4 regions of the Pseudomonas sp. GT1P32 genome follow, and region 1 is predicted to be linked to each of the others. Evidence: predicted binding sites of a transcription regulator. Region 1 holds the regulator's gene; each other region holds the start of a gene.
The links. Region 1 encodes FliA, which starts transcription of late flagellar genes. Its sites were predicted from a motif close to CTAAAGTTTNNNNNNNNNNNGCCGNTAA; they were not measured.
Positions count from the first base shown of each region.

Region 1 (3,308 bases):
AGCCTGGCCGGTCGCGGCATCAAATCAAAAAATTATCTGGTTCTGGCAACCACCAGCCAGAAACAGGTTCTAACCGCCGCTTATCACAGTTACAAGCGCTGCGGGCTCGCTGGCTGCATCCTGACTAAACTGGATGAGACGGCAAGCCTGGGCGAGGTGTTGAGCCTGGCGATCAGTCATGAATTGCCGGTGGCTTACCTGACTGATGGACCGCGTATTCCGGATGATCTGCATCTGCCGCGTCGTCATCAGTTGGTCAGTCGCGCCGTCAGCGTGCAAATGCAGGAAGAACCCAGCGAAGAAGCCATGGCTGACATGTTCGCTGATATTTATCACAGCCCGACCAAGCAGGTTGGCTGAGGTATTAATGAACAGTTTTTGTACCTACATCGATGGTCTGCCATGCATTGTTCAGTTGATGAACGCGCAGCCAGTAATGTGGCCTCCGTCTATGCAAGACAAGGTAAAGAAATAACATGGGCAGCATGCATCCCGTACAGGTGATCGCGGTGACCGGCGGCAAAGGTGGCGTCGGGAAGACTAACGTGTCAGTGAACTTGTCCCTGGCTCTAGCTGAGCTCGGCCGGCGCGTCATGCTGCTGGACGCCGATCTGGGGCTGGCGAATGTCGACGTCCTGCTGGGACTGACACCCAAACGTACCCTGGCCGACGTCATCGAAGGCCGCTGTGAGCTGCGCGACGTGTTGTTGCAGGGGCCAGGCGGCATCCGCATCGTCCCGGCCGCGTCCGGCACTCAAAGCATGGTTCATCTGAGTCCGGCCCAGCATGCCGGCCTGATCCAGGCGTTCAGCGATATCGGCGACAACCTCGACGTGCTCGTGATCGACACCGCTGCGGGTATTGGTGACTCGGTAGTCAGTTTTGTTCGCGCCGCGCAAGAAGTCTTGCTGGTGGTCTGCGACGAGCCGACTTCGATCACGGATGCCTACGCCCTGATCAAACTGCTCAACCGCGACTACGGCATGAACCGCTTCCGCGTCCTGGCCAACATGGCCCAGAGCCCGCAGGAAGGCCGCAACCTGTTCGCCAAGTTGACCAAGGTCACGGACCGCTTCCTCGACGTCGCCTTACAATACGTCGGTGCGGTGCCGTACGACGAAAGCGTGCGCAAGGCTGTGCAGAAACAGCGCGCGGTCTATGAAGCCTTCCCTCGTTCCAAGTGCTCCCTGGCTTTCAAGGCCATCGCACAAAAAGTCGATACCTGGCCGCTGCCTGCCAACCCGCGCGGGCACCTGGAGTTTTTCGTCGAGCGCCTCGTGCAACAAACGGCAGGACCCGTGCTATGACAGCCAGCGGTTACAACCTCTACAAGAAGTCGGCGCGTGACGCGCAGTACGAGCTGATCGAGCGTTACGCGCCACTGGTCAAACGCATTGCTTACCACCTGCTGGCGCGACTGCCAGCCAGTGTCCAGGTCGAAGACCTGATCCAGGCCGGGATGATCGGCCTGCTTGAAGTATCCACCAAATATGACGCCAGCAAAGGCGCGAGTTTCGAGACGTACGCGGGCATCCGGATCCGCGGCGCCATGCTTGATGAAGTGCGCAAAGGGGACTGGGCGCCACGTTCGGTCCACCGCAATACCCGCATGGTCAGCGACGCAATTCGCTCGATTGAAGCTAAAACCGGCCGTGACGCTAAAGATCACGAAGTTGCGGCCGAACTCCAATTGAGTCTCGACGATTACTACGGGATTTTGAACGACACCCTGGGCAGCCGCTTGTTCAGTTTCGACGACCTGTTGCAGGACGGCGAACACGAAGGGCTGCATGAGGATGGCGCGAGTGCTCATCTCGAGCCGTCGCGCGATCTGGAAGATGAACGCTTCCAGGCAGCGCTGGCGGACGCGATTGCCAATTTGCCGGAGCGTGAGCGACTGGTGTTGGCGCTGTACTACGACGAAGAGTTGAATCTCAAGGAAATCGGTGAGGTCCTGGGGGTCAGCGAATCTCGGGTCAGCCAGTTACACAGCCAGTGCGCGGCCCGTTTGCGGGGGCGTTTGGGGGAGTGGCGAGCGCGCTGAAGGCAGTGTGGGGACACTGCGAACTTGGCTGGTGTGGTGTTGAACTGCACCGGTCTCGATCTGTTGTGCTCCAGACAGTCATTGAGTGCTTTGCCGGATTGATTGAAATGGCGCGTCCAGGTGCTGGGCGCGTTTAAGTCTGCTTGGAGGTCGAATTGGACAAGAACATGAAAATCCTCATCGTTGATGACTTCTCAACGATGCGGCGGATCATAAAAAACCTGTTGCGTGACCTTGGGTTCACCAACACGGTCGAGGCCGACGATGGCATTACTGCCATTCCGGTTCTCAACAGCGGAAGCATCGACTTTCTGGTAACAGACTGGAACATGCCTGGCATGACCGGTATCGATCTGCTGCGCCACGTGCGCGCCGATGAAAAGCTCAAGCACCTGCCGGTGCTGATGGTGACCGCTGAAGCCAAGCGCGAGCAGATCATTGAAGCGGCCCAGGCCGGCGTAAACGGCTATGTGGTCAAACCCTTCACGGCCCAGGCGTTGAAAGAAAAAATCGAGAAGATTTTCGAACGCATCGGTTGAGAAACTGCGCCACGGGGAAGCTATGGACCAAAACGAATCTTCACAGGGCGATTTTGAATCGACCCTGAAAAAACACGCGGTCGAACTGGTCGAAAGCCTTGAAAAAGGCAAGTTCGGCGACGCTGTGCAACTGATCCATGAGCTCAACCAGACCCGTGACCGCGGCCTGTATCAGGAAGTGGGCAAGCTCACCCGCGAGCTGCACAGTGCGATCGTCAATTTTCAGATTGACCCGCACATGCCGCAAGCCGAGGAAGTGTCCCAGATCACAGATGCCACCGAGCGTCTGGGTTACGTTGTCAAGCTGACAGAGGCCGCAGCCAACCGCACCATGGATCTGGTCGAAAACTCCACGCCGCTGGTCAACAGCCTGAGCGATGAAGCTCAGGCGCTGAGCACGGACTGGGGGCGGTTCATGCGTCGCGAAGTCGGGGCTGAGGAGTTTCGTGAACTGGCACGGCGTGTCGATGGTTTCCTGACACGCAGCAGCGTGGACAACCGTGCGGTGTCGAGCAACCTCAACGACATTCTGCTCGCTCAGGATTATCAGGACCTCACCGGTCAAGTGATCAAGCGTGTGACCCAATTGGTCACCGAAGTTGAAAGCAACCTGCTCAAGCTCGTGCTTATGGCCAGTCAGGTGGACCGCTTTGCGGGCATCGAACATGACCGTGAAGCGATGCTTGCAGAAAAAGATCCGCAAAAACATCTCTCTCAGGGTGAAG
Region 1 is NZ_CM142704.1:2,626,889-2,630,196, reverse strand. It holds gene flhF (flagellar biosynthesis protein FlhF) at 1-360, shown strand, start outside; gene fleN (flagellar synthesis regulator FleN) at 477-1,307, shown strand; gene fliA (RNA polymerase sigma factor FliA) at 1,304-2,044, shown strand; gene ACYZUC_RS12040 (chemotaxis response regulator CheY) at 2,212-2,583, shown strand; gene ACYZUC_RS12035 (protein phosphatase CheZ) at 2,606-3,308, shown strand, end outside.

Region 2 (3,308 bases), 2.9 Mb from region 1:
CCGACAGCGACATGCCCGATCCTTATGACGGACTGGTCGATGGCCTCGACGATCACCTTGAAGTCCATGACTGCATGGGTTGCCCGCTGTTTATCGACGAACGTCCGTGGGGTTTGCTGACCCTCGACGCCCTCGACCCGGAACGTTTAGAACCGATCGAACTGGACACCTTGCAAGCCTTCGCCAGCCTCGCCGCCGCCACGGTCAATGCCGCCGAGCGCATCGAACGGCTGGCCAATCGTGTCGAAGACGAGCATCAGCGCGCCGAGGTGTACCGACAGGCCAGCGGCCAGCAGAACCGCGAGATGATCGGCCAGAGCAAGGCCCACAAGCGCTTGGTGGAAGAGATCAGTCTGGTCGGCGGCAGTGACCTGACCGTGTTGATCACCGGTGAAACCGGGGTCGGCAAGGAACTGGTGGCCCAAGCGATTCACGCCGCCTCGCCCCGAGCCGACAAGCCGATCATCAGCCTCAACTGTGCCGCGCTGCCGGACACGCTGGTGGAAAGCGAATTGTTCGGCCATGTGCGCGGTGCCTTCACCGGGGCGACCAGCGACCGTCGCGGCAAATTCGAACTGGCCAATGGCGGCACGCTGTTTCTCGATGAAGTCGGCGAACTGTCGCTGACGGTGCAGGCCAAATTGCTGCGTGTGCTGCAAAGCGGTCAATTGCAGCGGCTGGGGTCGGACAAAGAGCATCAAGTCGATGTGCGGCTCATCGCCGCGACCAATCGCGACCTGGCCGAAGAAGTGCGCAGCGGCCGTTATCGTGCCGACTTCTACCACCGGTTGAGCGTTTACCCGCTATTGGTGCCGGCCCTGCGGGATCGCGGGCGGGATGTGCTGCTGCTCAGCGGTTTCTTCCTGGAGCAGAACCGTTCGCGCATGGGTCTCAACAGCCTGCGCCTGAACAGCGATGCCCAGGCGGCGCTGCTCGCGTATGACTGGCCAGGCAATGTGCGGGAGCTGGAGCACTTGATTGGGCGCAGCGCGTTGAAAGCGCTGGGTAACTGCAGGGAACGGCCGAAGATTCTCAGCTTGAGTGCAGCGGATCTGGATTTACCCAGCGCCAGCGTTGAGGTAGCGTCCGAGCCACCGACCGCGACTCCAGTGACGTTGGTGTCAGGGGATTTGCGCGAGGCGACTGAAAGTTATCAGCGGCAATTGATCAGCGCTTGCCTGGATCGGCACCACAATAACTGGGCGAGCGCGGCGCGTGAGCTAGGCTTGGATCGGGCGAATCTCGGAAGAATGGCCAAAAGACTGGGCATGAAATGAACTTTTTTTGTAGGAGCCGGCTTGCTGGCGATCCAGTCGACGCGGTATTCAGTCAAACCGCTATCGCCAGCAAGCCGGCTCCTACAGGTACGAGACAGCATTTTCCTGTACATCGGCATTTAGCCTAAAGCCTGCCCCCATCAAGTCGATAACCCGGCATCGATAGCTTTTGGCGACTTCCATTCGCCCATCACCTTTTTCCACAGAAGGTTTTTATGTCCACCACCAAAGCCCGCGCAGACTCACTTTCGCTTCTGCTGTTTACCTTGCGCAGCGGCAAGTTGATGGCGATCAACCTGCTCAAGGTCAGTGAAATCATTCCCTGCCCGCCGCTGACCAAGCTGCCGGAATCACATCCTCACGTCAAAGGCATTGCCACCCTGCGCGGCGCGTCGTTGTCGGTGATCGACCTCAGCCGTGCGATCGGCGAGCGGCCGCTGGAAGACCCGAACGGCGGTTGCCTGATCGTCACCGACGTCAGCCGTTCCAAACAGGGCCTGCATGTTCAGGCGGTGAGCAAGATCGTCCACTGCCTGACCACCGACATCCGTCCGCCGCCCTTCGGCTCCGGCGGTGTGCGCTCATACATCACTGGCGTGACCTCGGTCGACGGCACGCTGGTGCAGGTGCTGGACATCGAAAAGGTCATCCACGGCATCGCCCCGGCGCAGATCGAAACGGCCCCGACCGAACTGAGCATGGAAGACGCGGAAGTGCTCGGCAACGCGCGCATCCTGGTGGTCGACGACAGCCAGGTGGCCCTGCAGCAATCGGTGCACACCCTGCGCAACCTCGGCCTGCAATGCCATACCGCGCGCAGTGCCAAGGAAGCCATCGATTGCCTGCTGGACCTGCAAGGCACCGCCCAGCAGATCAACCTGATTGTTTCAGACATCGAAATGTCAGAGATGGACGGCTACGCCTTCACCCGCACCCTGCGCGAAACCCCGGATTTTGCGCACCTGTATGTGCTGCTGCACACCTCGCTGGACAGCGCGATGAACAGCGAGAAAGCGCGTCTGGCCGGCGCCAACGCGGTGCTGACCAAGTTCTCTTCGCCGGACCTGACCAAGTGCCTGATCGAAGCGGCCAAGGCGGTCGCCGAACAAGGTCACTGAGTTGGCCGAGGCTTTTTGTTTTCTGATGCGGCGCAACCTGGCGGAGGTTGTGCCCGCAATCACCTGGCCTCAAGGCATTGTCCTGCACGAATATCGCCCAGAACTGGCTGAAGACGTTCATCGTTTGATGGAACTGGGTTACCTGGACGGTGGCGGTCGCGTGCCGGCATTGGATATCTGGCAGCAGCGGTTTGAGACGGACCCTGAATACGATCCCTCCCTGTGCTTCATTGCGCAGGATGCCGACGGTATCGTGGGTGTATGCCAGTGCTGGACCAGCGCCTACATCAAGAATCTGGTGGTGCACCCGCGAGCTCAGGGTCGGGGTTTGGGCCGGGCGTTGCTGTTGAATGCATTCAACGTGTTTCAGCAGCGTCGCGAAGGTTTTGTGGATTTGAAGGTATTGGAAGACAACCTTCGGGCGCAGCGGTTGTACGAAAGTGCCGGGATGACTGTGGTCCGCCGGGAGCCGGTTCCGGCCTGATACACCGCCTTCGCGGGCAAGCCTCGCTCCTACAGGTACGGTGATCACAATGTAGGAGCGAGGCTTGCCCGCGAAGGGGCCGACACATTCAACCTCATCCCATCAGGCATACTCGGCCCACCCATGCACAAGGATGCCTGCCCCATGAAAGCCACCACCCTCGCCTTCCTCTGCCTCACCGCCCTCGCCACCCAAACCCACGCCTCCAGCCCGGACGCCTGGGCCGCTTTCGACAAAGCCATGCTCGCCAGTTGCATCAAGGCCAGCGGCCTGGCGGACGCTTCACCCGTCGGCAAAGCCGCACAGTTCGATGACCGTGTCGACTACACCGCCGTGCTCCTGCAAGGCCGCTACCCGCAAAAACACATGAAAGGCCAGCAAGGCACCGAGCTGTGCCTCTACAACAAGAAAACCAAAACTGCCTACGTG
Region 2 is NZ_CM142704.1:5,562,794-5,566,101, reverse strand. It holds gene norR (nitric oxide reductase transcriptional regulator NorR) at 1-1,277, shown strand, start outside; gene ACYZUC_RS25580 (chemotaxis protein CheW) at 1,493-2,395, shown strand; gene ACYZUC_RS25575 (GNAT family N-acetyltransferase) at 2,421-2,879, shown strand; gene ACYZUC_RS25570 (hypothetical protein) at 3,024-3,308, shown strand, end outside.
Region 2: ACYZUC_RS25580 (chemotaxis protein CheW) is a predicted target of FliA. The motif match lies at 1,402-1,429, and genes of this name have one in related genera.

Region 3 (3,308 bases), 1.2 Mb from region 1:
TGTCTTCGAAATACGGCTTCAGACGCGCACTGCCGGAATCGAACATCGGGCGGTTTTCGGCGTCCACGATCTGGATACGCAAACCGTCCGGTGTGATTTCGAAACTGATCTGGTCCTTGAATTTCTTCAGCTGCGGGTTCTCTTCGACCTTGGTCTGCAGTTCTTGCAGCAACAGCTCCAGGCGTTCCTTCTCGACCATTTCGGCCATGCCTTCGACCTGTTCGGCGTCGACAGTCACCTTGTCCGGCTGCGGCTGGGACTTCACCTCGGGGTTGAGGGTGTTTTCCGGCGCCAGGGTCGGCGTGCCGCCCAGATCGATGATGTACGGCGTACCGCTTTCGGAAAAGCCGATCGGGTCTTTGAAGTAACCGGCGATGGCGAGCTTCTGTTCCGGTGTCGCGGTGGACAGCAGCCACAACACCAGGAAGAACGCCATCATCGCCGTCGCGAAGTCGGCGAAGGCGATTTTCCAGGCGCCCCCGTGATGCCCGCCGGCGATGCGCTTGACGCGCTTGATAATAATCGGCTGATTATTTTCCATGACTTAGCGACCGCGAACCGCTTGTTCCAGCTCAGCGAAGCTAGGACGGTGTGCCGGGTACAGAACCTTGCGCCCGAACTCTACCGCCAGCGATGGCGGCATGCCGGAAGCCGAAGCCACCAGCGAGGCCTTGATGGCTTCGTAGACGTTCAGCTCTTCCTTGGCATCGTGGGCCAGGGAGTGGGCCAGCGGACCGAAGAAACCGTACGCCGCGAGAATACCGAAGAAGGTACCAACCAGTGCCGCACCCACGTGCAGACCGATGGACTTCTGGTCGCCTTCGCCCAGGGACGCCATGGTCACCACGATACCCAATACCGCCGCGACGATACCGAAACCGGGCATGGCGTCGGCGATGCCGTTCACCGCGTGGGACGGGTGCTCCAGGTCTTCCTTGAGGTTGTAGAGTTCCATGTCGAACAGGCCTTCCAGCTCATGGGGAGCCATGTTGCCGGAGGACATGATGCGCAGGTAATCGCAGATGAACGCAGTCATACGATCGTCTTTGAGCACCGACGGGTACTTGGCGAAGATGGGACTCGCGGCGGCATCTTCGATGTCGCCTTCGATGGCCATCATGCCTTCGCGGCGACTCTTGTTGAGGATCTCGTAGATCAGCCCCAACACTTCAAGATAGTAGCCGTGGTTGAACCGCGATCCGAACATGCTCAAGGACTTCTTGAGCACGTGCAGGGTCATGTAACCGGGGTTGGCCTGGAGGAATGCGCCAAGGGCCGCACCACCGATGATCATCACCTCGAAGGGTTGAATCAGGGCCGCAATCTTGCCGTGGGAAAGCACGTATCCGCCGAGCACGCTCGCGAATACGACGATGATGCCGATTATTTTAGCCATAGGTAGGAGAGCACTTACTGAGTCGGGTTCAAGGTCATATTCGGAAGTTAAAAAATCTCTTCTTCTACTTATCGGCAAAACTGCGCCAGACTATAGCCAGTTCAGGCGAAAAGCCAATTTGGCCCACTTCGGGCATAGGTAATGCAGACGATGATCGCGTCCAACCATGGCTAACGAAACGAACGTTCCAACTCCAAAACCAAACACTCTCCAAGGCTGGGTCAAGCTTCTGGACGGCGTGCACCTGCCCGTTCCACAAGGCAGTCATGACCGGGTCTGCAAGGCCATCGGCGACAACCGCAGCTCGTTGCGCGATATCGCCGAGCTGATGCAGGACAGCCCCGCCCTGGCCTTGAGCGTGATTCGTGAAGCCAACCGGCACACCCACGGCAGCATGACCGAGCCTGCGGAAAACCTTGAGGTGGCGATCAATCGCCTCGGTTTGAAGCGCACCGAAGAACTGCTCGCACGGCTGCCCGCGATGCCGGAATCGGACATTCCCGTGGCCCTGCGTCAGTTGCAGATGATCAGCCAGCACGCGACGCAACAGGCCAACGGCTTTTTCGCCGCTCGCCTGGCGCGGCTGTGGCAGGACATCCACTGGGGCAGCCTGCTGTTTTTATCGCCGATGTGGCCGTTGGCGCTGACCCATCCGCATTTGCTCGAAGAATGGGAGCTGCGGGTCATCCATAAGGGCGAGTCCGCACGTAAAGTCGAGAAACAATTATTCGGCGTACGCCTGCTGGAAATCGGTCAGGCACTGGTGGAAATCTGGCACCTGCCGAACTGGGTGCAGCAGGGTTACAAGCTGCTACTCAATGAGCAACGGGAACTGGTGAAAGTCCTGCGCATCGCGCGCGACAGCGATCATCCATTGCGCCAGCAGAACCGTCTCGATGACGATCCGACGTTACGCCGCTGGCTCAATCAGCCGGCCAACACGGTGTTGCTGGCCAACGGTCTGGCGCTGTCGGCACAGCAGGCCTGGGACTGTCCGCACAGTGAGCGCTGGCAGTACCTGACCAGCCTTTACCTGCAAATGCCGATGGACGAGGTGCAGCAGCAACTTCACCAGCAGGCCGCCAACAGTGCGCGCCACCACGCCATGCCAGACCTCTGGCACCCGGCCGTTGCGCTGCTCTGGCCGTGGGGCACGAACCGTGTTCACGCCGGTCTGCTGCCGGCCCCGGCGCCGACCGCCGAGGACCTGACCAAGTGGCGCAAACAATGCGCCGAGCTGCTGGTGGAGCCGAGTCGTTTCACCAACGCCATGCACTTGACCAACTCGGCCCGCGATGCACTGGTTGCATGTGGCATGCGCCGGGTGATGATCCTGATGGCCGACCGCACACACGCCAATCTGCGCGTGCACCAGGTTGCCGGGTTGCCGAAAGAAACGGCCGGTCTGAATTTCCTGGTCAGTCAAAGCACCGTGCTGCAACGCCTGCTCTCGCAGCAAGCCCAGGTACGCCTGACACCGGCCAACAACGCACAATTTTCGGCGCTGCTGCCGGCCAGCCTGCGCTCGCAGTTCGGTGGCGAACACCTGCTGTTGCGCTCGCTGGTCAACAACGGCCGCGTGATCATGATCGTGGTGGCGGACCAGGGCGGCGGGCCGTTCTCTGAAATTACCGTGCAAGCCTTTGGCAAAACGGCGCAGTGCATCGAGAAAGCCCTGCACACCTTTAGCCATCGCGGCCAATGACCCGCTACAATCCTCCCCTTTGTGCTCTGGAGACCTCACATGTCTGACTTCTCTGGCTTGCCGCTGGTGATCGAACCGAGCGACTTGCTCTCTCGCCTCGACGCCCGCGATCTGATTCTGGTGGACCTGACCAGCAGCGCCCGCTATGCCGAAGGGCATATTCCCGGCGCGCGCTTTGTCGATCCGAAACGCACGCAACTCGGCCAG
Region 3 is NZ_CM142704.1:3,839,856-3,843,163, forward strand. It holds gene motB (flagellar motor protein MotB) at 1-541, opposite strand, end outside; gene motA (flagellar motor stator protein MotA) at 545-1,396, opposite strand; gene ACYZUC_RS17610 (HDOD domain-containing protein) at 1,563-3,101, shown strand; gene ACYZUC_RS17615 (rhodanese-like domain-containing protein) at 3,141-3,308, shown strand, end outside.
Region 3: motA (flagellar motor stator protein MotA) is a predicted target of FliA. The motif match lies at 1,465-1,492, and genes of this name have one in related genera.

Region 4 (3,308 bases), 1.7 Mb from region 1:
CATCCATGTCCTGCGGTGGCGCCAAACGTGCCCGATGATGATCAATCACATAGCTCTGACCGGCCTGCACCTGAATCGGCACGCCATCGGCAGGCAGCGGCGATTGGATCGCGACCATGCCGCTGGTCACGCTGAGCCGCGTGCAGTCCGCTTCCTGACGAAGGATGAAACGTGCGGCGACGCCCTCATACACACCGTGGTGACTGTGCACGCGTAGCGGTCGATCCAGTGAAGATCCTTCATCGGCCCCGCCGCACGTCACGATGATTTCGCCACGGGTCAGTTTGATCAGGCGCTGGTGCACGGTGTAGTCCAGATCCACTGAGCTGGCGGTATTCAGTTCCAGTCGCGTGCCATCCGGCAGCTGGAAACCACGGCGCTCGCCCGTAGCGGTGGCGAAATCCGCGGTCCACTGTTGCCAGCCCGTCAGATCCCTGCCCAGCCATGCTGCCGACCCCATCAACAACGCACCCGACAACAGTTTCAAGGCCTGGCGCCTGCCCGGTCCTTGAGCACTGTTTTCCAGCGTGTTGAAGGCGACGTGGGCACCGGGTACCGCACGCAGATTGTTGCTGAGTTCGGCGTGCAGGGACTGCACCCGTTGCCAGGCCAGTTCGTGTTCCTGATGTTCTGCCCGCCAGACATCGCATTGCTGGCGGAGCCTGGGATTGCTCGCGTTGTTTCGCAAGCGCAGCAGCCAGTGGATGGCTTGTTTGACCACCTGTTGATGAGGTTCGCCACGCCGACCCAGTGACGGATTATCCACAGGCATCATGTTTGGTACCGCAGCAGATAGCAGTGATAGAGCGTATCAGCGACATAGCGCTCCACCGAACGCAGGGACAAGCCCATCAGAGAGTGAGCCCTTCGGCCGTATTGCCCAGTCAAGCGCGCAGCCACGTGTTGAGCCAACCGTGATGGCTACCGTAAAGCGCCTGTACTGCAAACTCAGGTGAGGACATGAACGCAACAGCCCGAACGTCACAAATGATAATTAGTCGCATTGTTGTCAAGGGACGGGGAATTTGCAACTGCCGCTCGAACAACCGTCATCACACCAATGCTACTCAAGCGCTCTAGCACGCCGTTCGGCGGGTATCTGACGGAAATACCGGTCATTTCGTACATGCCCCTAAGATTTATCCCACCTGTGCCGACAGACTGGTGAGACATGCGTGCACCAAAGTAGAGCGGCCATAGAGCCGCTTGAGCTGTACATGGAATGTTGCAACCCGGAACGCATCCCCACTTTCTGCATAGAAGCCCTATGAAATGAATCTCAAGTTCAGCCATAAAATCCTGTTGGCCGCCTCCGGCGTCGTGGTGCTGGCTTTTGCGTTGTTCACTTTGTACAACGACTATCTGCAGCGAAATACCATTCGGCAAAACCTCGAATCCTCCGTTCAACAAGCCGGCGACCTGACCGCCAGTAGCGTGCAGAACTGGATGAGTGGCCGCGTGCTGGTGCTGGAAAACCTCGCGCAAAACGTCGCTCATCAAGGCGCCAATGCCGATCTGCCGGGGCTGGTTGATCAGCCGGCCTTCACCTCCAACTTCCAGTTCACGTACGTCGGCCAGACTAATGGTGTGTTCACTCAACGCCCGGACGCGAAGATGCCGGACGGCTACGACCCACGTCAGCGTCCCTGGTACAAGCAAGCGGTTGTCGCTGACAAAACCATGCTGACCCCGCCTTACATGGCTGCCGTCGGTGGGTTGGTCGTGACCATCGCCATGCCGGTGAAAAAGAATGGCGAGTTGCTTGGCGTGGTCGGCGGTGACCTGAGCCTGGAAACCCTGGTGAAGATCATCAACTCGGTGGACTTCGGCGGCATTGGCCATGCGTTTCTGGTCAGTGCCGACGGCCAGGTGATCGTCAGCCCGGACAAAGACCAGGTCATGAAGAACCTGAAGGACATCTACCCCAACGCCGGCCTGCGCATCGAGAAGGGCAATCAGCAAGTCACCCTGAACAACCAGGAACGCATCCTCTCGTTCACCCCGGTCAACGGTTTGCCGAATGCTGCGTGGTACATCGGTCTGTCGATCGATAAGGACAAGGCCTACGCACCATTGAGCCAATTCCGCACCTCAGCGTTGATCGCGATGTTTATCGCTGTCGCCGTCATTGCGGTGCTGCTGACCCTGCTGATCAACGTGCTGATGCGTCCGCTGACCACCATGGGTCGTGCGATGCAGGACATCGCCCAGGGCGAAGGCGACCTGACCCGTCGTCTGTCCGTGGAAAGCAAAGACGAATTCGGCGAACTGGGCGGTTCCTTCAACCAGTTCGTGGAGCGAATTCACGCGTCGATTTCCGAAGTGTCCTCGGCAACCCGGCAGGTCCATGACCTGTCGCAACGGGTGATGGCTTCGTCCAACGCGTCGATCGTCGGTTCCGACGAACAAAGTGCGCGCACCAACAGTGTGGCGGCGGCGATTAACCAGTTGGGCGCCGCCACCCAGGAAATCGCCCGCAACGCCGCCGACGCTTCGCAGCATGCGAGCGGCGCGAGCGAGCAGGCCGATGACGGTCGTCAGGTGGTGGAAAAAACCATTCTGGCCATGACCGAGCTGTCGCAGAAAATCAGCCTGTCGTGCACGCAGATCGAAACCCTGAACGCGAGCACCGACAACATTGGGCACATTCTCGATGTGATCAAAGGCATCTCCCAGCAGACCAACCTGCTCGCACTCAACGCGGCCATTGAAGCGGCTCGTGCCGGTGAAGCCGGTCGTGGTTTTGCGGTGGTGGCGGACGAGGTGCGCAACCTGGCGCATCGCACGCAGGAGTCGGCCGAGGAGATTCACAAGATGATCACGTCGCTGCAGATCGGTTCGCGTGAAGCGGTGACCACCATGAACGCCAGTCAGGTCTCCAGCGAAGAGAGCGTTGAAGTGGCGAACCAGGCGGGTCTGCGTCTGGTCAGCGTGACGAAGCGCATTGGCGAAATCGACGGGATGAACCAGTCGGTGGCAGCAGCGACCGAGGAGCAGACGGCGGTGGTGGAAACCCTCAACGTCGACGTTAACCAGATCAATCTGCTGAATCAGCAGAGCGTGGCCAACCTCAATGAAACGTTGAAGGATTGCGATGCGTTGTCGTTGCAGGCGAATCGGTTGAAGCAGTTGGTTGATAGCTTCAAGATCTGATTCAGGTCAGATCTACCGCGTTATCGTTCTTCGCGGGCAAGCCTCGCTCCTACAGGTTACTCGATACCTTGTAGGAGCGAGGCTTGCCCGCGAAGAGGACTGGCTCATCACCGAAAAAAGTGTGTCCTACGCAAACAGCTTCAACACATTATTCA
Region 4 is NZ_CM142704.1:4,292,917-4,296,224, reverse strand. It holds gene ACYZUC_RS19585 (FecR domain-containing protein) at 1-772, opposite strand, end outside; partial or broken gene ACYZUC_RS19580 (sigma-70 family RNA polymerase sigma factor) at 772-852, opposite strand; gene ACYZUC_RS19575 (methyl-accepting chemotaxis protein) at 1,273-3,153, shown strand; gene ACYZUC_RS19570 (SRPBCC family protein) at 3,280-3,308, opposite strand, start outside.
Region 4: ACYZUC_RS19575 (methyl-accepting chemotaxis protein) is a predicted target of FliA. The motif match lies at 1,133-1,160, and genes of this name have one in related genera.